Regions from separate parts of the Staphylococcus sp. 231237_7MaSpsaltlick genome, predicted to be linked through region 4. Evidence: riboswitches for the same ligand, from Rfam matches in the RefSeq annotation. Region 4 holds a riboswitch; each other region holds the start of a gene.
The links. A riboswitch is a leader RNA that binds a small molecule or an ion and turns the genes downstream of it on or off. The one in region 4 is predicted to bind S-adenosylmethionine.
Positions count from the first base shown of each region.

Region 1: linked by a shared signal. The riboswitch ahead of metX (homoserine O-acetyltransferase MetX) and the one ahead of ACF91D_RS02475 (aminotransferase class I/II-fold pyridoxal phosphate-dependent enzyme) in region 4 are both predicted to bind S-adenosylmethionine.
Region 2: linked by a shared signal. The riboswitch ahead of metK (methionine adenosyltransferase) and the one ahead of ACF91D_RS02475 (aminotransferase class I/II-fold pyridoxal phosphate-dependent enzyme) in region 4 are both predicted to bind S-adenosylmethionine.
Region 3: linked by a shared signal. The riboswitch ahead of ACF91D_RS06245 (methionine ABC transporter ATP-binding protein) and the one ahead of ACF91D_RS02475 (aminotransferase class I/II-fold pyridoxal phosphate-dependent enzyme) in region 4 are both predicted to bind S-adenosylmethionine.

Region 1 covers NZ_JBICNX010000002.1:324,095-331,807, forward strand. Annotated here, with positions in the region: gene serS (serine--tRNA ligase) at 1-1,158, shown strand, start outside; gene ACF91D_RS04570 (AzlC family ABC transporter permease) at 1,486-2,187, shown strand; gene ACF91D_RS04575 (AzlD domain-containing protein) at 2,184-2,513, shown strand; SAM riboswitch class I at 2,644-2,743, shown strand; gene metX (homoserine O-acetyltransferase MetX) at 2,804-3,772, shown strand; gene ACF91D_RS04585 (DUF2232 domain-containing protein) at 4,077-5,003, shown strand; gene ACF91D_RS04590 (DHH family phosphoesterase) at 5,018-6,985, shown strand; gene rplI (50S ribosomal protein L9) at 6,982-7,428, shown strand; gene dnaB (replicative DNA helicase) at 7,459-7,713, shown strand, end outside.
Region 2 covers NZ_JBICNX010000029.1:401-8,113, reverse strand. Annotated here, with positions in the region: gene yidD (membrane protein insertion efficiency factor YidD) at 1-202, opposite strand, end outside; gene ytkD (RNA deprotection pyrophosphohydrolase) at 263-742, shown strand; gene ACF91D_RS26475 (alpha/beta hydrolase family protein) at 723-1,511, shown strand; gene pckA (phosphoenolpyruvate carboxykinase (ATP)) at 1,628-3,217, opposite strand; SAM riboswitch class I at 3,383-3,495, shown strand; gene metK (methionine adenosyltransferase) at 3,605-4,801, shown strand; gene ACF91D_RS26460 (NERD domain-containing protein) at 4,893-5,801, shown strand; gene ACF91D_RS26455 (aldo/keto reductase) at 6,281-7,117, shown strand; gene ACF91D_RS26450 (fluoride efflux transporter FluC) at 7,227-7,583, opposite strand; gene crcB (fluoride efflux transporter CrcB) at 7,580-7,713, opposite strand, start outside.
Region 3 covers NZ_JBICNX010000003.1:70,709-78,421, forward strand. Annotated here, with positions in the region: gene ACF91D_RS06235 (MetQ/NlpA family ABC transporter substrate-binding protein) at 1-512, opposite strand, end outside; gene ACF91D_RS06240 (methionine ABC transporter permease) at 535-1,230, opposite strand; gene ACF91D_RS06245 (methionine ABC transporter ATP-binding protein) at 1,223-2,248, opposite strand; SAM riboswitch class I at 2,332-2,439, opposite strand; gene ACF91D_RS06250 (thioredoxin family protein) at 2,495-2,794, opposite strand; gene ACF91D_RS06255 (toprim domain-containing protein) at 2,791-3,183, opposite strand; gene gcvH (glycine cleavage system protein GcvH) at 3,481-3,861, opposite strand; gene ACF91D_RS06265 (arsenate reductase family protein) at 4,036-4,389, opposite strand; gene ACF91D_RS06270 (thioredoxin family protein) at 4,532-4,852, shown strand; gene ACF91D_RS06275 (nitroreductase family protein) at 4,919-5,458, opposite strand; gene aroD (type I 3-dehydroquinate dehydratase) at 5,526-6,245, opposite strand; gene ACF91D_RS06285 (organic hydroperoxide resistance protein) at 6,574-6,999, shown strand.
Region 4 covers NZ_JBICNX010000001.1:499,689-507,401, forward strand. Annotated here, with positions in the region: gene ACF91D_RS02470 (D-lactate dehydrogenase) at 237-1,235, opposite strand; gene ACF91D_RS02475 (aminotransferase class I/II-fold pyridoxal phosphate-dependent enzyme) at 1,262-2,419, opposite strand; SAM riboswitch class I at 2,479-2,588, opposite strand; gene ACF91D_RS02480 (aggregation-promoting factor C-terminal-like domain-containing protein) at 2,795-3,526, opposite strand; gene ACF91D_RS02485 (PTS sugar transporter subunit IIC) at 4,053-5,096, opposite strand; gene ACF91D_RS02490 (6-pyruvoyl trahydropterin synthase family protein) at 5,427-5,852, opposite strand; gene ACF91D_RS02495 (DUF488 domain-containing protein) at 5,988-6,341, shown strand; gene ACF91D_RS02500 (M23 family metallopeptidase) at 6,447-7,031, opposite strand; gene ACF91D_RS02505 (nucleoside hydrolase) at 7,352-7,713, opposite strand, start outside.

The DNA of each region.
Region 1 (7,713 bases), on a different contig from region 4:
AGTAAAGCTGAAGAAATGAAAGCCGAGCGTAATAAAGTGAGTGGCGAGATTGCTCAAAAGAAACGTAATAAAGAAGACGCAGATGAAGCCATCTCAGCAATGCGTAAACTTGGTGATGAAATTAAAACTTTAGATGACACACTAAATCAAGTTGATGTGGATCTTAATGATAAATTATCACGCATTCCAAATATTATTCATGATGATGTACCTGAAGGTGCCACTGACGAAGACAATGTAGAAGTTAAACGTTGGGGTACACCAAGAACATTTGATTTTGAAGAAAAAGCACATTGGGACTTAGTAGAAGAATTAAAAATGGTCAATTTTGAACGTGCAGCTAAAGTATCTGGCGCTAGATTCATTTTCTTAACAGGTGAAGGTGCACAATTAGAAAGAGCATTGATGAACTATATGATTACGAAACATACAACACAACATGGTTATACAGAAATGATGGTACCGCAATTAGTTAATGCTGATTCAATGTATGGTACTGGTCAATTACCTAAGTTTGAAGAAGACTTATTTAAAGTTGAAAAAGAGGGTCTATACACAATACCAACTGCAGAAGTACCTCTGACAAATTATTACCGTAATGAAATTATCGGGCCGGATGAATTACCAGCTAAATTCACTGCCCAATCAGCATGCTATCGTAGTGAAGCGGGATCAGCTGGTCGTGATACAAGAGGTCTTATCCGTTTACATCAATTCGATAAAGTTGAAATGGTTCGTTTTGAAAAACCAGAAGATTCTTGGAAGGCACTAGATGAGATGACTGAACACGCAGAAGCGATTTTAGAAGAATTAGGCTTACCATACCGCCGTGTTATTTTATGTACAGGCGATATCGGTTTCGGTTCAAGTAAAACTTATGATTTAGAAGTTTGGTTACCAAGCTATAATGAATATAAAGAAATAAGTTCTTGTTCAAATATTACTGATTTCCAAGCACGTCGTTCAAATATTCGTTTTAAACGTGATAAAAATGCTAAACCAGAATTAGCACATACACTTAATGGTAGTGGCTTAGCAGTAGGACGTACATTTGCTGCAATAGTTGAAAATTATCAAAATGAAGATGGTTCTGTAACAATTCCCGAAGCGTTAGTACCGTATATGGGTGGAAAAACAGTCATCAGTCCTATTAAATAAATTATTAAAAGTGCGTAGTTAAAGTATTAGCTACGCACTTTTTTATATGTACGGAGAGGGTAGGGGAGGTGTAAAAGTTGAGTATGAGAAATACATAAAAACAATGTTGCTAAAGTTATTAAATCGATTTAAAAAGTGATGACGCAACAGGGGAGTCTAAAATAAAACATAAAATTCTGAATTATTTTTAAAGCTTTTAAACAATGTTATAAGACACTCGTTAGTCTAACCTCACACAAGCGAACGTCTAAAAGTATTGATTGTTTTTATGCTATTGTAATAGAATGAATTTACTGTTTTTAGAGTTGAAGGGAAGAGGGTGGAAAAATGGGGAATGGGGCGCATATGACTTTTAAACAAGGTGTAAAAGCGTGTATTCCTACTTTGTTAGGTTACGCTGGTGTTGGTCTGTCTTTTGGAATTGTTGCAGTGGCCTCGGGTTTTAGTATGTTGGAAATTATTTTACTTTGTTTGTTAGTATATGCGGGCGCGGCACAGTTTATTATTTGTGCGCTTGTTATTTCTGGTACCCCTATATCTGCAATTATATTGACGACGTTCATTGTGAACTCAAGAATGTTTTTATTAAGTATGACACTTGCGCCAAGTTATAAAAACTATAGTTTATTAAATAGAATCGGTCTTTCTACATTAGTAACAGATGAAACATTTGGCGTAGCAATTACGCCACACTTAAAAGGTGAGAAAATCAATGACCGTTGGTTACATGGGCTAAATGTCACGGCATATGTGTTTTGGACATTTGCGTGTATTATTGGCGCGGTCTTTGGAAAATACATACATCAACCAGAATCGCTAGGATTAGATTTCGCAATTACGGCTATGTTTATTTTCTTAGCTGTTTCACAATTTGAAGGGATTAGACGTTCAAAAATAAATATATATTTTGTATTGATTATATGCGTGATTGTAATGATGTTTGCCTTAAGTTTATTTATGCCTTCATATTTAGCTATTATATTAGCTTCGACAATTGCAGCGCTAATTGGGGTGGTGATGGAACGTTGACAACGACAATACATATGTTAACAATTATCGTGTTATGCGGCGTGGTAACGTGGATCACGCGTATTATTCCGTTCATTTTGATAACTAAGATAAAGCTATCTGAAGGCGTGATTAAATGGCTTTCATTTATTCCAATTACATTATTCACCGCTTTAATTATCGACGGACTTATCGAGCAACAAGATGGCGTGGTGGGTTATAGTATTAACGTGCCATTCTTAATAACTATGCTACCGACGATTGTCATTGCTGTGATATCACGCAGTTTAACAATTACTATACTTAGTGGCATTGTCATTATGGCAGTATTACGTTGGGTATTTTAAACAATCCTATTGAAGTAAGTTATATTATCCGTTAAACTAAAAATAATTAGAAAATTGAGATATTTCAGATTATACTAATACATTAACTTTATCTGAATTTATAAGCATAGTTTTATACAATTAAAATCAAATCTTATTTCGAGAAGCTGAGGGACTTGGCCCGTGGACGCTTCAGCAACCGGCTTATAAAGTACGGTGCTAATACCAACGATAGACTCGAATGATAAGTATTTTTAACTTCTTACTTATTTTATGAGTGGGGAGTTTTTTTACTAAGTAGGAGGTAAAACATGACGAATTATACGGTTGATACATTAGAATTAGGACCATTCACAACAGAGTCAGGTGAATTCATCTCAAACTTAAAACTGCGTTATGAACATGTAGGATTAAAAGGACAACCACTTGTTGTGGTTTGTCACGCTTTAACAGGCAATCATTTAACGTATGGGACAAATGAAAATCCTGGTTGGTGGAGAGGTATTATTGACGGTGGTTATATGCCTATTAATGATTACCAGTTTTTGACATTTAATGTTATTGGTAGCCCTTATGGTTCAAGTTCTGCGTTAACAGACCCAAACTTCCCTGAAACACTTACGTTAAGAGATATCGTACGTGCGATAGAATTAGGTATTGAAACATTAGGATTTGAAAAGATTAATATATTAATTGGTGGTTCATTAGGTGGCATGCAAGCAATAGAGTTATTATATAATCGTAAATTTGATGTTGAAAAAGCAGTGATTCTTGCTGCTACAGACAAAACATCATCTTATAGTCGTGCGTTTAATGAGATAGCGAGACAAGCGATTCATTTAGATAATAAAGAAGGTATGAGTATTGCAAGACAGTTAGGATTTTTAACATATCGTTCGTCTAAGAGTTATGATAAGCGCTTTTCACCAGATCAAGTTGTAACTTATCAAAAACATCAAGGTAATAAATTTATGAATCATTTTGATTCTCTATGCTATTTAACACTCCTGGACGTCTTAGACAGCCATGACGTAGATAGAGGACGCAACGATGTAGATGAAGTGTTTAGTAATTTAGATACTAAAGTAATGACGATGGGCTTCACAGATGATTTGTTATATCCAGATGACTTGGTAAGTGCCGTGGGAAAACGTTTTAAATATCATAAACATTTCTTTGTTCCAGATAACGTAGGTCATGATGGCTTTTTACTGAATTTTAATGACTGGGCTCCTAATTTATATCACTTCTTAAAAGTATATAAAATTAAAAGAAAATGATTTAATAACACTAATATATATTCAATTTTAGGATGGGACTGTATGACTACTTTCGGTAGGGGAGGGTAGGCTAACGTATATAGTACATCCTTTTTTGTGTAAGCATTTAAGATGAGTGACATAAAGTGAAATTTTAATGTAGCAATATTTGGAAGGTAGCATCGTAAAATGTTGGTTAGTCTATTCGTTTAATAAATTCGTAACTATATAAAGTGTAGTATATCGTTATCTTCTGTATTTGGATTGCCAATAATTGTATAAAAGTTTTAAAGAGGTTAAAATAATAGTTATAGTCAAAAATAGTATGGGAGTGGCGAAATTGTTTTCAAAAATATACCCTAAAGTAACTGTGCTTAGTATCTTAACGCTAATCGTAGTAGCTTTAGCTTTACATATATTACCTCCGTTAGGCCTGGTGTTAAGTATCTTTGCTACGATTCCAGGTATTATCTTATGGCATAAGTCTATTGAATCATTCGGTTTAACAGCAGTCATTACAGTAGTGTTAACAACATTATTAGGTAATATATTTGTGTTAAGCACCATGGTCATCATACTCTTAGTGAGTTTTGTGATTGGCCAATTATTGAAAGAACGTACATCTAAAGAACGCATACTCTATATAACAACTACATATATTAGTATGTTCTCGTTAATTGCGTTTATGGGACTACAAACGTTTGATAAAATACCGAGTTCTACAATTTTGGTAAAACCAGTGAAAGATTACATGCATAACGTCGTTTCTGGAATTGCGGGAAGCGCTGAATACAAGCAAATGCTTGAAGAAGGTTTTCGCCAAATGTCAGTTCAATTACCAAGTTATGTAATTATCGCAGTATTTCTACTTATTTTAATCAATTTAATTATTACTTTTCCAATTTTACGTAAGTTCAAAATCGCTACACCAATATTTAAACCATTATACGCTTGGCAAATGAAACGCTCGCTATTATGGATGTATATTATTGTCTTGATTTGTGTTATGTTTGCGAGCCAAGCAGGGACTTTCCAAAGTATCGTTTTAAACTTTGAAATTGTGTTATCATTATGTATGTATATTCAGGGCTTAAGTGTTATTCACTTTTTCGGAAAGGCAAAATCAATGCCAACCGCGCTTTCTGTGTTATTCATGGTTATAGGGACAGCTTTAATGCCATTAACACATATTGTAAGTCTCCTGGGTGTTATAGATTTGTGTATTAACTTAAAAAGTATCATTAAAAAATGATTTGAGGTGGAAAAATGAACCGTCAATCCACTAAAAAAGCGTTAGTTTTACCATTTATTATTATGGCGCTCACAGCAATTGCACTTGTAGTAGTTTGGTTTGTTTTTAACCAGCTCATTGCAGGCATAGCGACAGTTGTATTAGTGATTATTATTGTAGTAACAGCAATAATGGTAAGACAAGCTTTGCAGAAATTAGATAGCTATGTTGATAATCTAAGCGGTCATATCTCCGAAGGCAATAATATCGCAATTAAAAGTTTGCCAATCGGTATGATTATCTTAGATGAAAATGAAAACATAGAGTGGATGAACAAATTTATGTCGGAACGCTTAACGCGTAATGTAATTTCCGATCCAGTTAATGAAGTATATCCTAATATCTTAAAACAATTAGAAAAAACACAAGAAGTTGAGATTTCTGAAAACGAGTACCACTACCGCGTACGTTATTCTGAGAAAGAACATGTATTATATTTCTTCGACATTACTGAAGAAGTACAAACAAATAAGTTATATGAAGATTCTAAACCAATTATTGCTACATTGTTCTTAGACAATTATGACGAGATTACGCAAAATATGAATGACACACAAAAATCAGAGATTAACTCAATGGTTACGCGTGTGATTAGTAGATGGGCTAGCGAGCATAACATTTATTTCAAACGTTATAGCTCTGATCAATTTGTTGCTTATTTAAATCAAGATATATTAAACAACATAGAAGCAACAAACTTTAGTATTTTAAGCCAGTTGCGTGAAAAAAGCGTTGGTTATCGTGCACAATTAACATTGAGCATTGGTGTCGGAGAAGGGTCGGAAGATTTAATAGATTTAGGAGAACTATCGCAATCAGGCTTAGATTTAGCCCTAGGACGTGGTGGTGATCAGGTTGCTATCAAGAATATGAACGGAAATGTACGTTTCTATGGTGGTAAGACTGACCCAATGGAAAAACGTACACGAGTTAGAGCACGCGTTATATCACATGCGCTTAAAGATATTCTGATGGAAGGTGACAAAGTTATTATCATGGGGCATAAACGTCCTGACTTAGATGCAATCGGTGGTGCAATTGGTGTTTCACGTTTTGCAATGATGAATAACTTAGACGCGTATATCGTCTTAAATGATTCTGACATTGATCCAACATTACGACGTGTTATGGACGCAGTAAATGAAAAACCAGAATTAAAAGATCGTTTTATCACATCGGATGAAGCTTGGGATATTATGACTTCTAAGACAACGTTAGTCATTGTAGATACGCATAAACCTGAAATGGTCATTGATGAAAATATTTTAAATAAAGCTAACCGTAAAGTGGTTATTGATCATCATAGACGTGGTGAAAGCTTTATTTCAAGTCCATTACTTGTTTATATGGAACCATATGCAAGTTCAACTGCAGAGCTTGTGACAGAGTTACTTGAGTATCAACCGACAGAACAACGTTTAACACGTTTAGAATCAACAGTAATGTTTGCTGGTATTATTGTAGATACGCGTAACTTTACGTTACGTACAGGTTCTAGAACCTTTGATGCAGCAAGTTACTTACGTGCGCACGGCGCAGATACAATATTGACACAACATTTCTTGAAAGATGATCTTGATACGTATATCAATCGTACTGAATTGATTCAAACAGTGAAACTACAAGAAAATGGCGTGGCTATTGCACACGGTTCGAACGATAAAATTTATCATCCTGTTACAGTTGCACAAGCTGCCGATGAACTGTTAAGTTTAGATGGTGTAGAGGCTTCGTACGTAATTGCAAGAAGAGAAGAAAATGTAATAGGTATGTCTGCCCGCTCACTTGGTGCTGTCAATGTGCAGTTAACAATGGAAGCCCTTGGTGGTGGTGGCCATTTAACTAATGCAGCCACACAGTTAAAAGACGTAACAGTGGATGAAGCGATAGAAAAATTACAACAAGCTATAACAGAACAAATGAGTAGGAGTGAAAATGCATGAAAGTAATATTCACACAAGATGTAAAAGGTAAAGGTAAAAAAGGCGAAGTTAAAGACGTACCAGTAGGCTATGCAAACAACTTCTTATTAAAGAAAAATTATGCAGTAGAAGCAACACCTGGTAATTTAAAACAATTAGAACAAAAAAATAAAGCTGCAGAAGCAGAGCGTCAACAAGAAATTGAGGATGCTAAGCAATTAAAAGCACAATTAAGTGAAATTGAAGTCGAAGTGTCTGCTAAAACAGGCGAAGGCGGTAAATTATTTGGTTCAGTAAGTACGAAACAAATCACGCAAGCATTACAAGAACAACACAACATTAAAATTGATAAACGTAAAATGGATCTCCCAAACGGTATTCATGCATTAGGTTACACTAACGTACCAGTTAAATTAGATAAAGAAGTTGAAGGTACAATCCGTGTACACACAGTTGAACAATAATAGTGGATTGAGATATGAGGTGTAATCACAATGGATGGAATGTATGAACAAAATCAAATGCCACACAGTAATGAGGCTGAACAGTCTGTCTTAGGTGCCATTATCATAGATCCAGAATTAATCAACACAACTCAGGAAGTATTACTTCCTGAGTCATTTTATAGAGGCGCACATCAACACATCTTTAGAGCAATGATGAACCTCAATGAAGATAACAGAGATATTGATGTGGTAACCATTATGGATCAATTGACACAAGACGGTCGATTGAATGAAGCGGGTGGG
Region 2 (7,713 bases), on a different contig from region 4:
CTGGATCGAATCCGCCTTTATGCAGTGGATGGCATTTCAGTATGCGTTTGATTCCTAGCCATGTACCTTTAAATGGACCATAAACAACGATTGCTTCGCGTGTGTATTCAGAACAAGTAGGATAGAATCTACACGTTGCTGGTGTCACGGGTGAAATATAATGTTGATAAATATAAATGAGTCCAAGGAAAATTTTTTTCATATAATTAGCCTCCAACTAAAATCATAGCATTGTTAGTTTAACATAGAAAGAGGAAGAGTGATGAGCGTGAAGTTTAAAGATAAAGAAAATGATAATGTATATTTAACGTATAAAGACGATTCAGATATTCCTGACGGTGAACACGTTCTAATCATTCCGAACTATCAAGGGAAATTATTATTCACACAACATAAAGTAAGAGGTATTGAATTTCCGGGAGGCAAGGTTGAACCTGGGGAAACCAGTTTAGTTGCTGCAAAAAGGGAATTGTTTGAAGAAACTGGTGCTGTTGGAGAAACATTTCATTATATTGCCCAATATTATGTAGAAAGAACTTGCGGTAAAAGATTTACAAAAGATGTGTTTATGGTCACCGTAGATGTCTTAGAGCAACAGTTAAATTATTATGAAACGCACGGTCCTTTATGCTTTAATGATGTTTCAGAAGTACCGAGCAACAAAAAGAGCTATTTATTGAAAGATGCAGCAATTTTACAATGCTTAGAAAGAGTGATGGAAATTGGCTTTTATAAATCATAAGCGCATGCCAGTCGAGAGTTTAGATCATATATTTGAAGAGGTTACGTACTTGGTTGATAATTTAAAGGTTCGTGGTCTGATGATGCGACCAACACGTACTGTGAAACGCATAGTTATATATTTGCGCGGAGGTAAAGGACAGGTAGGGATGGTTCGTACAGGACGTTTGATGCAATTTTCTGATGCGCACACTTTAGTATTTGGCCCTTATTATCGTGGCAATAATGGTAGTGAAGGTAAAGATGAATTTTATGGTAGTGATTTGGATGATGTATGTGTTGCTGTTCGAATATTACATGACATGTATCCCGATGCTGCAATACATATGATTGGTTTTTCTAGGGGTGGCTTACAAGGTTTATTAACTTTCCAAGCATTGCCAGTTTCAAGCTTTATCATTTGGGGTGGCGTGTCGAATATACATTTAATGTATGAAGAACGTGTTGATTTAAGAGGAATGTTACGCAGAATGATTGGTCATCCAAAGAAAGATTATGCGGCTTATGCTAAGCGAGATGCATTGACATCAATAAACTCAGAGTGTCCGCCCATCTTCATTGTGCATGGTGGCAAGGATAAACAAGTAGGTATACATCAAGCATATCATTTAGAATGTAAATTGTCTGAAAGAAACGTGACATTTCGTACATTTTATCAAATGGATGAAGGTCATGTACCAAGACCTCCTGCAATTAAATATGCATTAAACGCTGTTAAGCAGTGGATGACGGATGTTGAAAATGATTGTATTCAGCAACACTACATGTAATATAAGCGTCTTCTACAATGAGTTGGAATATAATAGCCTGAATGTTTAAAAAAATATATATTTTTGTTAATTAATATAAAAAAGACCGTGTGTTAGGCACACGGTCTTTTTTGGTATTATTTAAATCCACCATTTTTTGCTAGGTCAGATACTTCTTCACCAAACTTTTCAAAATTACGTTTGAAGCGGTCGATTAAATCTTGAGCTTGCGCTTTGTACTCATCTGATTTGCTCCAAGCGTTAATTGGATTTAATAATGTTTGAGGTACATCTTCGACATGAATTGGAATATTTAATCCGAACATATCATCTTTAATGTATTCAGCATCTTTAAGTTTACCGGTAATGGCTTGGTTTACCATTTGTCTAGTATAGTTTAAGCTGATTCTTCTACCAACACCATATTTACCACCAGTCCAACCAGTGTTCACGAGATAGACATCAACATCATGTTTATCGATTAGGTCTCCTAGTAAATCTGCATATACCTTTGCATTTAATGGCAAGAAAGGTGAGCCGAAGCATGTTGAGAATGATGGTTCAGGTTCTGTAACGCCACGTTCAGTACCTGCTAATTTAGCAGTGAAACCACTTAAGAAATGATACATTGCTTGATCTTTAGATAATTTGGAAATTGGAGGTAATACACCAAATGCATCTGCAGTTAGGAAAATAATTGTATTAGGATGTGCAGCTTTTGATGGTGTTACAATGTTATCAATATGATTGATAGGGTATGCAGCACGTGTATTCTCTGTGTATTTATTATCATCGAAATCTACATCACCGTCTTCATCAACGACAACGTTTTCTAAAATTGTTCCATACTGGATAGCGTCGTAAATTTGTGGTTCCTTTTTATATGAAAGGTTAATTGCTTTTGCATAACAACCACCTTCAATATTGAAGATTCCATTGTCATTCCATCCGTGCTCATCATCACCAATTAATTTACGTGTAGGATCTGCGGATAACGTTGTTTTACCTGTTCCTGAAAGACCGAAGAATAGTGCAACATCGCCTTTTTCGCCGACGTTAGCAGAGCAATGCATACTCATAATATTATCTTTCGGCAACAGGTAATTCATTACAGAGAAAATACCTTTCTTCATTTCACCTGCATATTCAGTACCACCGATTAAAATAACTTTGTGTTTAAATGAAGTAATGATAAATGTTTCAGAATTTGTACCATCTACTTCTGGATTAGCTTTAAAATGTGGCGCTGACACGATTGTGAAATTAGCTTTAATTTCTTGTGCTTCTTCTTTAGATTTTGGACGTATAAACATGTTTTGGGCGAATAAATTATGCCAAGCAAGTTCATTGATTACTGTTAACTTTAACTGTGATTCTTCGTCACTACCTGCATAACCATTAAAGACATAAAGTTCGTCCTTTTGATCTAGGTATTCAAGAACTTTGTCATATAATTTTAAAAATGTTTCCTCTTCGATAGGTTGGTTGATATTGCCCCAATCGATAGAATCTCTATAAGATGGTTCTGTCACGATGAATTTGTCTTTAGGTGAACGTCCAGTATATTTACCAGTCTTTGCATTAATTGCTCCAAGTTCTGTTAATTCACCCTCACCATTATTTAAAATCTTGTTATACAATTGTGTTGTAGAAAGTTGGAATAATGATGACGTTTTGCCCAAAATGTTTTCGATTTTATTAGTGTATGTGTATGTATCTACAGCCATACTCAATCCCTCCAAAGTTATTTGTATTGTAAGCCTTTACAATTAAAAAGTATAACACATATGATTTATTAGTACACATCATTTTAAAGGGAATTTAAAATTTATATTAATAAATGTTAAATTGACATTATTACTTAACTTCGGTACTATAGTGATTAACGGATTCTCTTATCCTGAGAGGCGGAGGGACATGGACCCAATGAAGCCCAGCAACCTCTTCTTAATACGAAGAAAGGTGCCAAACCGTTTGCAGACAAATACCGTCTGAACGATAAGAGCGAATGGACGTATTAGGGCCTTCTCTCTATTTAATATAGTGAAAGGGCCCTTTTTTAATGAGCTCACAGTATAGAGAATATTCGTAATTTAAAACTAAAGGAGCAAATTATGACTTACAATAGAAGATTATTCACATCAGAATCTGTAACAGAAGGACATCCAGATAAAATTGCCGACCAAGTTTCAGATGCGATTTTAGATGAAATATTAAAGGATGACCCAAATGCACGAGTAGCTTGTGAAACGACAGTTACGACTGGTATGGCGTTAATTTCAGGTGAAATATCAACAACTACTTATGTTGATATTCCTAAGGTAGTAAGAGAGACAATTAAAGAGATTGGCTATACGCGTGCTAAATTTGGTTATGATAGTCAAACAATGGCAGTATTAACAGCGATAGACGAACAATCACCTGACATCGCTCAAGGTGTGGATACTGCATTAGAATATCGCGATGATTTATCTGAGGCTGAAATAGAGGCTACAGGTGCCGGAGACCAAGGCTTAATGTTCGGCTATGCAACAAATGAAACAGATACTTATATGCCATTGCCAATTTTCTTATCTCATCAATTATCTAAACGTTTATCAGATGTAAGGAAAGATGGCATATTAGACTATCTTCGCCCAGATGGTAAAGTGCAAGTAACTGTTGAATATGATGAACATGATAAACCAAGCCGTATTGACACAATTGTAGTTTCTACGCAACATGCTGAAGATATTGAATTAGAACAAATTCAAAATGATATTAAAGAGCACGTTATTTATCCAACAGTTCAAAAAGATTTACTAGATGAACAAACAAAATTCTACATCAATCCTACTGGTCGATTTGTAATTGGTGGACCTCAAGGAGATGCGGGCTTAACAGGTCGTAAGATTATTGTAGATACGTATGGCGGATATGCACGCCATGGTGGTGGATGCTTTAGTGGTAAGGATCCTACAAAAGTTGACCGTTCAGCAGCATATGCAGCACGTTATGTAGCTAAGAACATTGTTGCAGCAGGCTTAGCTGATAAATGTGAAGTGCAACTTGCTTACGCAATTGGTGTTGCAGAGCCAGTTTCTATATCAATCGATACATTTGGTACAGGCAAAGTGAATGAAAGTGTGTTAGTTGAAGCGGTTAGAACTCACTTTGATTTAAGACCGGCAGGAATTATAAAAATGTTAGATTTAAAACATCCTATTTATAAACAAACTGCAGCATATGGTCATTTTGGTCGTACGGATGTGTTGTTACCATGGGAGAAACTTGATAAAGTCAACTTATTGAAAGATTCTGTACAAGCATAATAAATTGCCTTAAGTGTAGAGTTTACACTCGAATAAACAGATGATTTCCATTATAATAAAGTTACTGATCACATAAAGGAGCGTTATTGTTATGAACTCATTGGGACCTTTAGAAATTGGTTTAATCGTGGCAATTATCGTAGCAATTATTTGTTTGATTTTATTTATTGCTGCTTTAAACAGTAAGAAGAAAGCACAGAAAAAGATTGAAGAGCAATATCAATCTAAAGAACAAAAGTTAAAAGAAACACACGAAGAAGAATTAGAAAAAGAAAGAATCGAAAATAAAAAGACTGTTACAAAACAAAAAGAAGAATATGATGCGACAGTCAATACTAAAGATAGAGAAATTGATGCACTGAAACTTTTCTCAAAAAATCATAGTGAGTACGTAACAGATATGAGATTGATTGGTATTCGGGAACGCTTAGTAAATGAAAAGCGAATTAGACCTGAAGATATGCATATTATGGCAAATATCTTTTTACCACGAAATGAATTTAGTGATGTGCAACATATCAGTCATTTAGTATTAACACGTACAGGGTTATATATAATTGATTCCCAATTGTTAAAAGGTCATGTCTATAATGGCATCAGTTCTAATCAATTCAAAGATCAACCAATGATTGAGCAAGTCTTTGATACATTAGATCTTGATAAGCAAAAGGCTCAAACATTAGTATTAGATCAAAATGATGATAAGAAATCATTGAATTTTGTTAATTATACTGAGCATATTAATGATATTGAAAAGTTAGCAGGCGATATTCAAACAGAATTGAACTTGAAATTCACACCGACGACTATCTTGTACTTTAATCCGAAGAATGAAGGTGCTGTTACAATCACAAACTATGCACAAAGTTCAAATTCTAAAGTGCTTGTTGGTCCAGAACAATTGGATGAATTCTTTAATAAGTTTGTCTTCCATGGTCGTATTCAATACACTGTCGAAGATTTACAACGCATTATGGATGAAATCGAATCTTTTAATTAATATCATTGCTAAAGTAACGTAATCAATTTTTTGAAATGAATAGAGAGGATGGGATTTAAATTACCCATTCTCAAATAAAAGAGAGCTAATCCATCGCTGATTAGCTCTCTTTTTTATATTTAAATTTGGTGCGTATTATTTGTAGATAACGGAAAATAATAATTTCCGTGTAATTAATTGTAGTGTAGATAAATTTAATTTGAAGGTGTTGATTTAAAAATACATCATCATGTGGAGTATCTGGCGAGACGCCTAAGTGAACAATGGTAGGTAAAGACCAATGGTGAGATGACATGCTAGGAAAGCGAACTGAGAAAACATGATAAATTAAAGTTTGGAAGTAGTAAATATGTGCAATACATATTAGTGATTAACGTAATAAATAGCTAATTTATTTGGTTATGAAGCTTTTTGATTTATATGACTTACGAAATTGTATATCATGTAAGATAAGTAAAGTGAAAAAGGGGATATGAACATTGGAAAATATTACGTTTTACAATGGCAATGAAATGCCGATACTAGGATTAGGTACATTTAGAGTAGATAATAGCGATCAATGTAAAGAAGCAGTAAAACATGCTATAGAGAGTGGATATCGCCATATTGATACAGCTATGATTTATGAAAATGAAGAAAAAGTTGGCGAAGGTATTGCTGAAGCGTTAGAATCTACTGGTATTGACCGTAGTGAACTGTTTATTACTTCGAAATTATGGTTAGCAGATTATGGTAGAGACAATGTTGCAGATGCTTATGCAACAAGTTTAAAAAAATTAGGATTAGACTATTTAGATTTGTATCTTATGCATTGGCCAGGTACTGATGAAGCGTTAATGATTGATACATGGCAAGGTATGGAAGATTTATATAAAGATAATAAAGTTAAAAATATCGGTGTTAGTAACTTTGAACCAAGTCATTTGGATGCACTATTAGCTCAAGTTTCAATTAAACCAGTGATTAATCAAGTTGAATTTCACCCATACTTAGTGCAACAAAAATTAAGAAACTATCTAGAAGTTCAAAATATCCATGCTGAGTCATGGTCACCATTAATGAATGCACAAATCTTAGAAGATGAGACAGTGCAACAAGTTGCCACAGAAATTGGTAAAACGCCAGCTCAAGTAGTTATTAGATGGAATATAGACCATGGTGTCGTTGTTATACCAAAATCTGTGACGCCATCTAGAATTGAAGAAAACTTAAATGTCTTTGACTTTAAATTGACTGCAGAGCAAATTGAAAAATTAGACCAGTTAAATGAAGATAAACGTATTGGACCAAATCCATTAGAATTTACTGGCGAATAAACCATTTAAATTTAGAAATATTAATATTAAAAAGAACCTAGTAAATGCGTTTTTATAACAATTCATTTACTGGGTTCTTTATTTTGTTAACTAATATTGCTGATTACATTTATAAAATAATATACCCGATGAAACAGGCGGCGAATGAAACAACATATTGGAGTAAGGAATATCCAATAAAATGCCACAGATTTTGTTTATCTACTAACATCTTTACAAGTTCAGAAGATAAAGTAGAAAAAGTGGTTAATCCGCCTAGGACACCAATAATTAGCAATGGATGTATCCAAGATGTATGTATAGTCATTCCCATAATAAAGCCGATAAAGAAACTACCTATAATATTAACGAATAGCGTAGCAATTGGAAATGGGGAAGTGAATTTAGTAGCACAATAATTTGTAATAAATCCTCTAATGACTGCTCCGATACCGCCACCTAACATTACAAATAAAATATTGATCATGCTATCTTCCCTCCAATTCGCACGCCGATATAACAAACTATAATCCCAATGATATAACTCGTAATCGCATAAATAACTAATAATAAATAGTACTGGTGCGCTAACATAGATACTAATTCAAATTGGAAAG
Region 3 (7,713 bases), on a different contig from region 4:
TTGTTTTCAGTGATATCTTTAAATGTTGCGTCTTCAGGTTTTACACCTTTTTTCAATTTGATTAAACCTTCATCAACGAAGAATTTTAAGAATCTACCTTCTTCAGCTGGGTTGTTTGATACGTAAACTGTTGCACCTTTTGGTAAGTCTTTTAAGCTTTTATATTTTTTAGAATATACAGCCATTGGTTCTAAGTGTACGTTACCAGCAGATTCAATTTTATAACCTTTGTCTTTTTTATCTGTTTTTAAATATGGTGTATGTTGGAAGAAGTTTGCATCCAATTCACCTTTATTTAATAATTTATTTGGCGTAGTGTAGTCGTTAATTGTTTTAATCTTTAAGTTATAACCTTTGTCTTTAAGTAATGGTTTAGCCTTTTCCAAAATTTCTGCATGTGGCGCTGGTGATGCTCCAACTGTAATGGTCTTATCTTTCCCGCCGCCATTACCACAAGCTGCTAAAACAAGTGCAAGAACTAAAACCGAAGCAAAACTAAATAATTTTTTCATATCGTTAAGTCTCCTTTTAATTTTATCTCTTATCTATCTTATTTGTAGCCCAATCACCAATAAATTGAATGATAAAGACAATAATAAGTATTAAAATAGTTGAAACTAAAATGACATCATTTTGGTTTCGGGTAAATCCAGTTAAATATGCCAAGTTACCTAACCCACCTGCACCAATAACTCCGGCAATTGCCGTTGAACCAACTAATGCGATGGCAGTAACCGTAATACCTGAGATTAATGCTGGCATTGCTTCAGGAATTAATACCTTTTTAACTACAGTCCAAGTATTTGCACCCATTGACCATGCTGCCTCGATAACACCTTTGTCGATTTCTTTAAATGCAATTTCGACTAATCGTGCATAGAATGGTGCAGCACCGATAATTAGTGCTGGTAAAGCACCAGTAGGTCCACTAATTGTTCCAAGTACTAAGCTTGTAAAAGGAATTAATAGTAATATCAAGATAATGAATGGTATCGCTCTGAACAAGTTAACAATGAACGATACAATATTATAAAATATTCTAGCTGCCTTCGAATCACTTTTAGCAGATAAGAATAATAACACACCTAAAATCAAACCAAAGATAAATGCAAATATCGTAGAAACAATTGTCATATACAATGTCTCGTATGTTGCAATCCAAACCTCACTCCATTGAACATTTGGCATTGTAATCATTTCTTGGAGTATGTCACTAAATGAATTACCCATGCTTTAACACCTCCAATGAAACATGTTGCGCTTCTAAATCATTTTTGAACTTTTCGAACTTTTCTGAATCTAATGACGGTAAATGTAATACCAAGAATCCGATGGAACCGTCTTTAGAATGTTTGATATTGGCTTCTAATATATTCACATCAATATCATGTGTTTTTGTAATATATGAGATAAGTGGTTCAGTCGTATTATTACCTGTAAAGTTTAAACGTACGATATACGAATTATCATCAATATGTACTAAATCAGTAATAGACTCATCAAAATCATCATTTAGATCATCTTTGACAAAACGTTTTGTCACATCGTGTTGTGGGTTTTCAAAGACAGATGTTACTGCACCTTGTTCAATTACTCGGCCATTTTCCATCACGGCTACTTCATCACATATGCGTCTAATGACTTGCATTTCATGTGTAATGATCACAATTGTTAAATTACGTTGTTCCTTGATTTTCAACAGCAAATCTAAGATTTCATCTGTTGTTTGGGGGTCAAGTGCACTCGTTGCTTCATCACATAGTAATACATTCGGCTCATTAGCCAATGCTCTTGCTATACCAACACGTTGTTTCTGACCACCAGATAGTTCTGACGGATAAGCGTCCTCTCTACCTTTCAATCCTACTAGCTCCACTAGTTCTAGTGCACGTTGTTTCGCTTCTGATCTTGAAACACCTGCAATTTCTAATGGAAACGTAATATTATTTAAAACCGTTCTTGACCATAGTAAGTTAAAATGTTGAAATATCATGCTCACTTTTTGACGTTTTTTACGTAATTCTGATTTTGATAGTTTCCCTATAGTATCGCCATCAATGATAACGTCTCCTGAAGTAGGCTGTTCGAGATTATTTAAGAGTCTGATTAAAGTACTCTTTCCTGCACCAGAAAAACCAACTACCCCAAAGATTGAGCCTGATTGAATGCTTAAATCAACATGATCTACAGCAAGTACGTCTTGTTTCTTAGTTTTGTACCTTTTCACTATTTGATTTAACTCAATCATCATAGTTGCCTCCTTGTATTGCTCTATCAATTAAAAAATGCTTTCCCTTGTTCACCGAAGAATAGAGAAAGCATTTGCCGCTTCTCTCATCTCCAAAAGTCCAATAAGACTTTTTGTGAATTGGCACCATTTCTGTTACAGACGGTTGCCGGGCTTCGTAGGGCACATCCCTCCACCTCTCGTGATAAGAGTTTCATTTATTTAATTATCAATAATCCTACCATCGCACTAGAGATTCGTCAATAACTATTTTAAATTTTCTAATAAATAAGGTACCGACTGAAATGCGTAAATACGCTTTATCTCTTGTCCTTTTGACATGACTAATAGTACGGGTACAGATTGAATTTCGTGCTTTTGGCTATATTCTGGATAAAAATTCAAATCCACTTTCGTAATTGGTAATTGTAAGATTTCATTAGCGATGTCTAACATTCGTTCAGATATTTTACATGTTCCACACGTAGGTGTATAGCCAAACACCAGTGATTTCTCTTTATCATCGTGTTCATGTATATCGACACGCGTTTCTTTTGCTACGTTCATGTTAATAAACTAACCCTTTCAGCTATATAATCTATTTGAGCCTTTGCCATGCTCTCTTCATCCTTTACTTTAAATCCATTTTTTTCTAGGACTCGTGAGAGATATGGCTTTGGACATTTTGCAACTTCACAATATTGTTTATCAATTCTAATATGATGACTTTCACTTAAATAACGTTTAAACCATTTACGGATTTTTTCACCTTCATTATCTGAATCAACAAGTATATGCACTTGTTTTCCATATAATGATTCAATCATTGCATCTAATTTATCAACGCCCATTGTACCATTCGTACAAATAATTTCAATTGGCTGATCTATAACTTGCTTTACCCTCTTCTTGTCGGACTTCCCCTCGACAATGATTACTTGGTTCAGTATCGTCATGATATCCACCCTCTAAATGTTGATAGTTATTCTCTTCTATTAAGTTTTTCACATTAGTTAATAAGCATAAACATTATTTACATTTTTATCATGTAACCTTTGCACACTCTAGATAAATGTGACTATAACTTAATTGTTCACATTTAATTATTGCATCTATTTTATGCATTACCACGGCATATAACATCTTCTTTTTATATTGTTAAAGATTATTCATCCCCTTAATATAATTTGCACTATTTTTACATATAAAAATAAAACTCCCAGATTCAAAGGATCAAGGAGTTTCAGTCATGTTTATTCACCAATCATTTCAGAATATTGTTCTGCTGATAATAAATCTTCTAATTGGCTTTCATCACTTAATTCAATTTTAATCATCCATGCTTTTTCATATGGTGATTCATTTACAAACTCAGGGCTATCCTCTAACTCATCATTTGAGCTAAGTACTTTACCTGAAAGTGGTGCATATAATTCAGAAACAGTTTTTACAGATTCAACACTACCAAAAGTGTCGCCTTCATTAATTTCATCATCAACTTCTGGTAATTCAACGAATACGATATCTCCTAATTCGTTTTGAGCGTATTCAGTAATACCAATTGTTGCTGTATTTCCTTCAACTTTTACCCATTCATGTTCTTTAGAATATTTTAATTCGTTTGGTACTGCCACGAGTATCCCCTCCTAAATGTTATTACATATTCATGATGCCATATGAAAGGTATTAGGGCAACTATAAAGTGGGATAACATTGCACCTTCAACCGTTTTTCGCTCATTTTTATAAAGCGTTTTCATTTTTTGTAAATTTATTATGCTTTACTTGATTGCCATGACTAATATTGTCTTATAACCAAACTTGTTTATATTCGTCTTCTTTAAAGCCAACAGTCACTTTATCACCAGATACAGCAAGTGGTCGTTTAACTAGCATACCGTTTGAAGCTAGTAAATCTAGTTTTTCATCATCTGTTAAATCATTTATCTTATCTTTGAGACCTAACTCTCTGTATTTTGCGCCATGCGTATTGAAAAGTTTATTAATTTCAATATCTGTTCCAGCTAAAATTTCTTTAAATTCACTCTTAGTAGGTGTGTGTTGTACAATATCAATTGGTTCAAAGCTAACGCCATAGTCTTTTAAGAATTTTGCTGCTTTTTTACATGTTGTACAATTAGGATACTGGTAAAATTTTATCATTATTCTGTACCTCCTATGTCTAGTTATCACTAATATATCAAATTTATTCATAAAACGCTCTAATTATTAAGCTAATTTTTTTTATTAGAATTATAATTTCGCTATAATAGTATTACTAATCTATCAAAAAGGAGAATTAATTATGCAACCTATTAATACAACTGATCAATTTAAAGAGACAATTCAAAGTGATCAACCAGTCATTGTTAAATTCGAAGCAGGCTGGTGCCCTGATTGTAAAGCTATGGATATGTGGATTGATCCAATAACTGAAAAATATAATGATTACCAATGGTTTACAGTTAACAGAGATGAATTAGAAGATGTAGCTGCAGACAATGAAGTGATGGGAATTCCAAGTCTACTCGTATTTAAAGATGGAAATAAATTAGCACACTTACATTCTGCAAATGCTAAATCACCAGAACAAGTTGAATCTTTCTTAGCAGAAACATTTAAATAATAAATTAAGGAGTGAGACTAAAATCTATTGATATAGACTTCTTGGTCTCACTCCTTTTTTAATGGGCTAAAACTTTTCAATTATATTTTCGGTATGTCGTGGTCTATAATTCATTTTATCTTCTAAGTCAGTTAAATATAAAAATCCTAGTAAACGTTCGTTTTCCTGAATATTAAATAGAGCTTGGACTTCTTTGTCAAAAATATAAGGCGGCGTCTTCCAACATGTACCTATTCCTGCTTCATGCAACAATAGCATTAAATTTTGTACATAAGCACCAAACGCCAAATGATCTTCTAAACCTTCTAATTGATGAGGGTCTTCCTTTAAAATCAAGACCAACATACCACCTAAATTAGTAACGACTTGATAGTGATCTTCTTGCTTTTTCGGTTTATCATGAAACGCAATTTGAGTTAGTTGTTTACTCATATTTCCCAATCTATCTTTAGCAACGTGAATCACTCTCCACGGTTCCCTGTGTCCATGGTTAGGTGCATCAGCAGCCTTTTTAATCGCATCATATAATGCATCTTCATCTATAGTCATATCTCTCTTAAAGATTTTTACACTTCTACGTTGTGAAATAGCCTCTTGCAGTTCCATAGTTATATCGCCCTTTCTCTATTGATAACTATTATCAATTATAATGTAGAATGACGATATTTTCAAATTACTCATATAGATTCAACTGTGCTCTCAATGTTTCAACATGAATTTGACCAGGTGCTTTCGGTGTATCCAAACAACCATAGGAAACTACTCCACCAAATACACCTTGCGCAGTCCTTGAAACAATACCTAATTTAGACATTGATATGCCAATCACCTTTTCTGATACTGTATCAGCGGTTTCAGAAACCACTTCTAACAAGCGTAGCACATCCATCTTGTCATGTGGCATCACAGCAACCTTGATATAGCTTGGTGACAATTGATGCATTTTAAAATATAAATGCTTTAATTCTTCTATAGGCGGCGTTTGTTTGAAATCATGATATGACAATACAGTTTCCACACCTTGTGATTCCACATCATTTACAAGTGCTATGAATAAATCTCTGTTAACAGACTTGTCAAATTCAATATCTAGTAAATCAACACCATTGACATTGCTAATATTGAATAACAATTGTCTATAATTATCATCTTCAAGTGTTCCTGCACCACCTTGTGATTGCGTTCTATAAGTCACCAATAATCGTTTATTGATATTCAACTCTTTTATTGACTCAATAGTTTGCTCCAATAATTCATTATTGTACGCTTGCCACTGATCTATGCGCAATTCAATAATTTCAAATGAGTCACTATACAGTTTTAATTGTTGTAGTGTTTCTTCAGTTATTTTGTTTTCTGGAGCTATCGTCACAGCAATATCGACTTTTGTCATTATATGTACTCCCTTTGTAAGATAATTAAAATTATTGTATAACAAATTTTGAAAATAACACAATGCCAAGTTATTATTTTCAGCAGAATCAGCAATACATAACACATTTACTGCGCTATTCATTTCACACCACGATAAAGTTATTTATTACAACCAGTCCCGTTACATAACCTGAGTCATTTCTGCCTATAATACACTCCAATTTGATGGTATATGCATATTGCATCAAGCATATTAAAATTTATTTTATAATGAAAACGAATTCCTATGGTTTAAATTTTATACAATGGGTAGACATAAGAATAAAGACCTTAAGGAGGTATTTTAAATGGCAGTAAAATATGAAACGAAAGCAACAAATACAGGTGGACGTAATGGACACGTTCAAACTGATGACAAAGCAATTGACGTAGCGGTAATTCCACCAGCTCAAGCTGATGCTGAAAAGGGTACAAATCCTGAACAATTATTCGCAGCAGGTTATGCGTCATGCTTTAATGGTGCATTTGATTTAATTTTAAAACAAAATAAAGTTCGTGGTGCAGAACCAGAAGTAACTTTAACAGTCCGTTTAGAAGACGATCCTGAAGCAGAAAGTCCAAAATTAAGCGTCTCAATAGATGCAAAAGTGAAAGATGTATTATCACAAGAAGATGCTGAAAAGTATTTACAAGATGCACACGACTTTTGCCCATATTCAAAAGCAACACGTGGCAATATTGATGTAGATTTAAGTGTTGAAGTAGTAAAATAAGCACTTAATATAAAATACAAAGCGTCTAAGAAACAAATTTCTTGGACAACGATAAGAAGGCAATTTCTATTGAAATCATATAGAAATTGCCTTTTTAATATTCATTTAGAATGATAAGACATCGTTCCACGATGATGTTTGAATTCATTTTTTTATTGTCAGAGATTATTTCAACGATTGTATTAACATAGCATGACATATCATTTAAAGAAATATGTATTGAAATTGCCATTGGCAGCATAAGTTGAAACATGTCATGACCTTTATATTTAAGACACCTTGTTCATTTAACTTAGTAGTGATTATCAAATTATATGAAAAGGCCTTATTTTATTAAGTATATTTTAATTTGAATTTTTATTGGAACGACGTATTTTGGCGAGACTCCTGAGGGAACAGGACAAGCTGAAGACTACAGGCTGAAGCTGTCCCCTAGGAAAGCGAGCCAACAATACATAATATAAAATAAATAGCACTCAGATAAATTAAATTCAATTATCTGAGTGCTATTTTTCTAGGATTTTTGTCCCAAAATCTTTTTTGTTTAAATCTTGATTTCTTTTTATAAATCATCAAATAAATATTAGAATCTGTCGTCTTTATCATTTAAGATAAAATAAGTAATTAAAACCAAAAAAGCAATCAGGACAAGAACGATTAGCGAAACAACTATTGTGATAATTGACGTCACAATCTTTGCCCTCTCTTTCAAAT
Region 4 (7,713 bases):
CTTAACCCTTGTTCTCAAAGTAAAGTGGCTAGGACATATATAATGTCTCGGTCTCAACTTAGTGTAATAGCAGTAGCTGACTGAGTTGAAAAAACTTTTAAATCGAGCTTTTTCAACTCTAGTCCTCCTTGCCGGGAGTGAGACAGAAATCTTTTCTAAAAAATTAGTTTTCTGTCGCACTCCCTTTTTATATTTAAAATAGCTTACGATTTAAGACATACACACTTGCCTACTTATTAATTTACACGTAATTTAGTATCACCAGTCTTAATAACATCGACTGTCGCATCTAAAGCATCCACAATGAGATTTTCAACGGCTGCATCTGTGTAAAAGGCAATATGAGGTGAAACAATAACATCTTGACGTTCGATAAGTTGCTTTAATACCTCGTCCTCTAATTCAGAATTTCGTTGATCACTTGGAAACAATCCCTTTTCGCCTTCATATGTATCAAGTGCTACACCTTTTAAAATACCGTTATCTAGCGCATGTAATAGCGCACTAGTTTTTACAATGGAACCTCTAGCACAATTGATAAATACTGATCCTCGTTTAAATTCATTAAACAATATATCATCAAATAAATAATCATTATCCTTACTTGCAGGGATATGCACCGTAACAATATCTGCCTCTTTTACAGCTTCTTCTATACTATTTGTATAAGTTAAAAATGACTTATAACTGTCCTGCGGCGCAATATCATAAGCAATAACTTCAGCTTCAAAACCTTGCGCAAATATTTTGGCAACAATTGAACCGATGCGACCAGTTCCTATAACTGCAACTTTCAAGTCTTTAATAGAGCGTGATAAGATAGCTGGTTGCCATCTAAAATCATATGAAGCTGTTTTTTGTTGGATATCATTGTAGTTTCTAACCAGATTAAGTGCTTGTGATACCGTATATTCAGCAATTGAATGTGGCGAATAAGATGGTACGTTAGAAATAATTAAATCATATTTTTGAGCTAACTCGAAATCATATATATCAAAACCAGCACTTCGTTGCGCAATCTGTTTAATACCAAATTCATGTAACTTGCGGTATACATCTTCATCAAAAGGAATTTGCTGTGATATTGAAACACCATCAAACCCTTTTACGCGATCGACAGTTTCTGATGAAAGTAGTGCTTCATCTAAATCAACATTTATATTGTGTTTTGTAGACCATGCTTTAATATAAGGTATATCTTCTTCTCTTACTCCAAAAATTTTAATACTTGTCATAAGTTAATCACTCCAATCAGATTATTCTATTCATAAAGGTGCTTAAGCGATTGTATTCTTTTTGCAGCTTCTAGTAACGATGCATCATCTAACGCTAAAGAAATACGCACATAATGTTCCCCGTGTTCTCCAAATGGTATACCTGGTGCAACAAGGATTGACTGTTCTTGTAATAAATAATCAACAAAACTTTCTCCATTAAAGTTTTTAGGTGTCCGTAACCATAAGAAAATACCACCTTTCATTGGCTCAAAAGGTATATTTGCTTGTTGTAATTTAGCTTCAAACTCATCTCTACGACGTTTAAATGTTAAATTTTGTTCGTCTAAAAAAGCATCGTAGTTATTCAAAGCGTATGTTGCTGCGTCTTGCAATGCACCAAACATACCTGCGTGCGTATGTGATTGATATTTCTTTAATGCTTGTATGATGTCTTTGTTTCCAACAGCAAAGCCAACACGAAATCCTGACATGTTATAACCTTTTGATAGTGAGAATATTTCTATTGCTAGATCTTTTGCTCCTTCTGACTGCAATATGCTAGGATTTTTAGCATCGAAGCCAAATGCACTATATGCAAAATCATGAACAATCTTTGTCTTTGTTCCTTTAAAACGTTCAATCGCTTCATCAAATACTGATTTTGTAGCAACTGAACCTGTCGGGTTATTTGGATAAGTCAAATAAACTAAACGTGTATTGAGTAATGTTTCTTTGCTTATTTTGTCCCACTGAGGTAAATAATAAGGTGGTTCCAAAACGAGTGGTTGTGGTTGTGCATCGGCAAGTAATACTCCAGCTTTATAATCTGTATAGCCTGGATCTGGTAACAACACATTTTCTCCAGGATTCACGATACATGTAGGTAAACCTACAAGACCATTTTTAGTACCATATAAAATGCACACCTCATCTTCTTTATCTAATTCAACTTGAAATTGTCTTTGATAAAAATCTACTATTGCTTGCTTAAATGAGTCTTTACCATGGAAAGCAACATACTTTTGATTATCAGGCTGACGTAGCGCATCAGCAAAACAGTCAATAATTCCTTTGGGAGTTTCACCATCAGGAATACCTACAGCCATATTAATTAATGGTAAAGGACCATGTTCTACTTTCTGTCCCATTGTTTTTGCAAAATAACTATCTGGTATCTGTGCCAATCTATCCGAAATTGCCATAAAACTCCTCCTATTAAAAAAACTATATGCCGACCTGTGTGGCATATAGTTACACATGTCACCTATCTTTCAAGCACAAATGCTTGTTGGAAGTAGCACAGTACTTTTATATCAAAGTCTGTTGCTGAAGCTTCATCAGGCCAAATCCCTCAGCTTCTCTGGATAAGTTTATTTTAAATTATTATTAATTTTATCAGAATATTCACGCTTGTCAATCTAATTTCAAACAAAAAAATGACGTCAAAACCTTCATAAAAAAGAGGATTTCGACGTCACTTATATAAAATCTTAATAAAATAATACAACCCAGGACATAAATGCCTCGGGTTGTTCAATCTAAAATAACTCAATGTTTCTATTGAGTTATTTTAGATCCTACCACCATCCGTTAGCAGCACGGAAATTAATTGCTTCTTCCATTGATCCGTAACGGCTTTCACCGTAGTTAATCATACCTTTAGTTTGGCTAGCTACTGAACCAGTTCCCCATGATTCTTTAGTTTGACCTAAACCTCTGTAACCAGCTGGGTTAACTGCATTTGGGTTACCGCTTGATTCTGGCATTACAATTGAATTCCACATAGCTTCTGTACCACCAGCAGCTAAGAATTGAGCTTTAACTGATCCACCAGTTGATGCTGCTGATGTTTGAGCAGCTTTGTAAGTTCTAGTTGCAGCACTTGTTTGAGTATTAGAAGAAGCTTTAGGCGCTTCAACTGCTGCTACTGGAGTATTGCTTGATTGTTTTTGGACACTTACTTCACTAGCTGAAGTTTCGTTAGTGTTTGTAGTTGCTTGAGTAGTTACGTCTTGTACTGAGCTAGAAGTTGCACTTTGAGCACCTGCAGCTGTGTAATTCCATGACCAAGATTGACCATTTGAAGTGAATGTATATTCATTTCCACCTAAAACAAAGTTATAGTTATACGCGCCAGCGTGTAATGGTTTTTGGTTTAATTCTTCAGGATTGTTTTGAGCTAAATCAGCTAAATGCGCTTTGTCGATATTTTCTTCTGAAGCGTGAGCTTGATTGTGGTCTGCTGTTGTTGCATATCCTGTTACACCTAATGCTACTGCTAATGATGATGCTAAAATTGTTTTCTTCATAATTAAAAAATCCTCCAAATTAAAATCTTTTTAAGTAAAATTATATTTTCGTTAAATTATTTATCGTATGTGCTGAAATCGATTAATTTTTGTGTTTTATTTTTTCGCCACAAATAATATAACACATATTTCGGCTATTTATATTACACTTCCATAACAAAACTTTACAAAAGCAAAGGCGTTTTGTAACATTGAAACATTGCTGTTTTGTTTTGTAATGCATAATTCTCACGTTTTTTTCAAAATATATTGTGTATAGTGTTGTTATATTAAGCTTTATACTTTGTTCGTTGAATGACATCTCATAGTCTGAATTATTACAACCATCCTTTTTGTTACACAAATGTAAAATGACAAAAAGATAAAAAAATTATATTTTGGAGTGAAACTTGCAAATTTTTTTGTCTAAAATTAAAAAGGTCACTGTTATGTGGCCTTTTTATCAAATGTGATTCTTTTATACAATTTTCAAAACATTACATTATATTACAAAATAAACCATGCGTTTTAGCTATTATGTATAATTTTACGCTAAGAATTTGAAGATTTGTCTATCATATAATTTCAATGTCTTCATATAAAATGTATTTATCAAATATCCCATTACAAATGGAACTACAAAAAACGCAATAAATACATAAATTAAGTTCAATAATACTGAATGTTCCATAAATCTAAATGCACTTATTGGTCCAACAAGCCCAATAATTCCAAATCCTGCTGATTCTTTTGTCCCACCAATTCCTATTAGTGCGCCAACAAAACCAGTGACTAATGCATTTGTGAAAATTGGTAGTAAAATAATAGGATGCCTTACCATATTAGGTATCATCATTTTCACACCGCCTAAAAAGATTGTTATAGGTACTCCTGCTCTATTTACTTTTAACGTACCTGCAACTAACGCACCCTCACATGCCACAATTCCAAGTGAAGCAGAACCAGCCGCTAAACCACTAATACCTATAGCTAATGCAGTAGCTACAGTTGATATCGGTGAGATAATTATAAAACTAAATACTAATGCAATAAGCATAGACATCAATATTGGTTGCAATTCTGTAAATGTATTGACTAAATTACCAATACCAGTTGTAATCATTTGAACATATGGCAATATAAGAACGCCAATAAAGCTAGCTATAACACCTACAATAGTTGGCAGAATAATTAATGTTAAACTACCAAACTTTTCTCCAACAACTAGTATTAAAAACACCGCAATTGCTGCAGTAATCATTGTATTAATAAGATCTCCAACACCTACAAGCATCCAAGCACCATCTTTAAATTGCGCTGCGCCGCTACCCACAAAAGCAGAACTTGCGACAACAGCCGTTGCTAAAGGTGATAAGTTGAACCTCATTGCTATTAGCGCACCGACTAATAATGGTACAGTAAATTGAATACTTTCTACTACTTGTAATAATGTTTGGAAAATTTCGTACTTAGGCGCGAAAAGTTTGAATAGTTCTCCTAAAATAGCGTTAGGTATCAATCCTGCTACGATGGCAATGGCTACACCAGATAGTACATTATATAAAAATTGTTTTGGACTTACTTTAATCATAGAAGTTCCTCCTAAGCTGAAATAAATACTAATATATCATATTTTCTCAATTTTCAGAATATTATTTGGTTATTTTTCAAAAACATTTTTATAGCTTTAGGAGGAATTTTATATCTAAATAACAATCAAAATATCAATACCTGTAATCAAAAGACTGTAACAAAAAAGTAGGTATACAAAATCTCAATTTAAAAATTCGATTTCATTTACCTACTTCTATTTAGAATTAACATTTTTTTACAGTCGATAAGGTTGTTCTAGCATGAGTCTATATTTTATTTTAATAATGGTTTCACAAGGCTACGTCATTAAAACAAAATCTCAATTTTACTATTTCATCAAGTTCGCTGTTAGTACAAGGCCTTGAGATGACGTTTCGAAAAATTCTAATTTTTGTAATTGATGCTCGTTAGGTAAGTGTTTAGTAAATTGTTCCCATATCCATATAGCAATATTTTCAGCGGTTGTATTCATTTCAGGCAACGTGTCATTTACCAATTGACCATCTAAATACGGTTCAATTTCTTTTTGGTATAATTTATCGACTTCATTAAAATCTAATGCTAATCCATACTTATCGATATCTGATAAAATTTCAATATTAAATTTGTATTGTTGATCTGCTAAGTCTTTATACACTGTATTTGTAAAATAAATGCGATTATCACAAGTGAATTCAAAAAAATTTTTTATCAAAACTTGGCCCTTACGATATTGAAATTGAGTAGGTGGTTCAATATGATCAAATTTAGTCATTACGGTCACTCCTAACGTCATTTTTATTTATATACCCTTTTATATTATAACTACTTAATTATACATCTATGTTTTTCCTTCAATTTTTAAAGGTAATAGTATAACGAATAGCAAATATTTAAGGAGGTTTATTACATGACCGTATATATTCAAAGAATCTATGAAGACAAGCAACGAGACGGTTTACGAATACTTGTAGATCGCGTATGGCCTAGAGGTATATCTAAAGACGATGCAAATTTAGACCATTGGATAAAAGATGTAGCACCGACTTCTGAACTAAGAAAATGGTTTAACCATGACCCCAAATTATATGCTGCTTTTAAAGAAAAATATGAAAAAGAACTGCGTGATAATGCTGACCAAAAAGAAGCATTCGAAGAACTACAAAGTAAAGTTTCTGAGACAGATAAATACATTATTTTATTATTTGCCGCTAAAGATGAAAAATATAATCAAGCAGTGGTGCTCCAATCATTATTACAATAAATAATCATTATCATAGAAATTGAATATAAAACTACCGCTTATCCTATCAATGTCTTTTAGAATAAGCGGTAATTATTTTATAATGAAATTGTACATACACTATAGTCATTCTAGTTTGTATAAACTTTTCTCACCATCTGGCAAATTTTCAACAAAAGTTTTAGGATTTTCTGCATAATCATTACCTACTCCGCCATTCATTCTCTGAAAATGAAGGTGTGATCCGGTCGTTTGTTCTCCCGTATTACCAGAAAGTGCAATTATATCTCCCGCTTGCACCTCATCTCCTACATTAACTTTAAATTGGTTTAAATGCATATACCATTGATGATACTGTCCATTTGTTTCAGCTATTTGCACTACTTTGCCACCTAAGTCATTCTCAAATGTGCGGGTAACTTTGCCATCTGTTACAGCTTTAACCGGTGTGTCTTCAGGTAAATCATAATCGATCCCATAATGTTTCCCATCAAAACCACTAAACTCATATTCACCGAAATCTTCTGTTTCTCTGCTCCGATCAAAAAAGCCCGTATAAGAAGTCGAGCGTTCATTTTTATTGTTTTGGTTACTAAAGTCTGAAAAACTTTCATTTATACTTTTTTGTATATGATCTATATTCATTGTTAAGAAAATAAGTGGTACAACTATAATAGTTAATAATACAATTGTTTTTATCGTGTTTTTCACTAAATGAATCACCTTTTAATTAGTTTGATTGTTAATTAATAAGTATACTTTTTATATCTTTAAATCTCTAGTAATCCGCTTAAAAATAACCTCATACTTTAGTTTGACATAAAAATAGGAAGCGAAATAAAAAATTTAGCCAATTTCTTCTATTCGCTTCCAAATATAAACCGATACTATTCAATTATTATTTAGATGGCATTGTAACATAACTTAATAGTATACATATACAGTTTTCATCTATATTTTCATTATTTTGGCTGTGCTAATTACAATGTCAATTAAATAGGTTGTAACAAGTATTAGCTTTATGTTAGTTATTAGTCATCACTATAACTTTTGAGTATATCTTCCATTATAACCCATATGCGTTCAACATCTACTGCAGTAGCAAAGTATGCATTCTTCTCACCATTAGTAATATCATTTAAGTCAATCGCCATTGTTCCATAGGTAAGTGCACTATGGTGTTCTATATCAATATGCGTGTGTTGCATTGTAAATAAACTTGGTTCCAACAGATACAAAATCGTACAAGCATCATGTATAGGACCGCCATCCATATTAAAATGTGTTTTATATGTAGATTTAAAAAATTCTAAAAGTTCGACCACAAATTTTGCAATTTGATTATCTATAGTTTTAAATCTGTTGATAATAGCATCAGTCGCTAATACTTGGT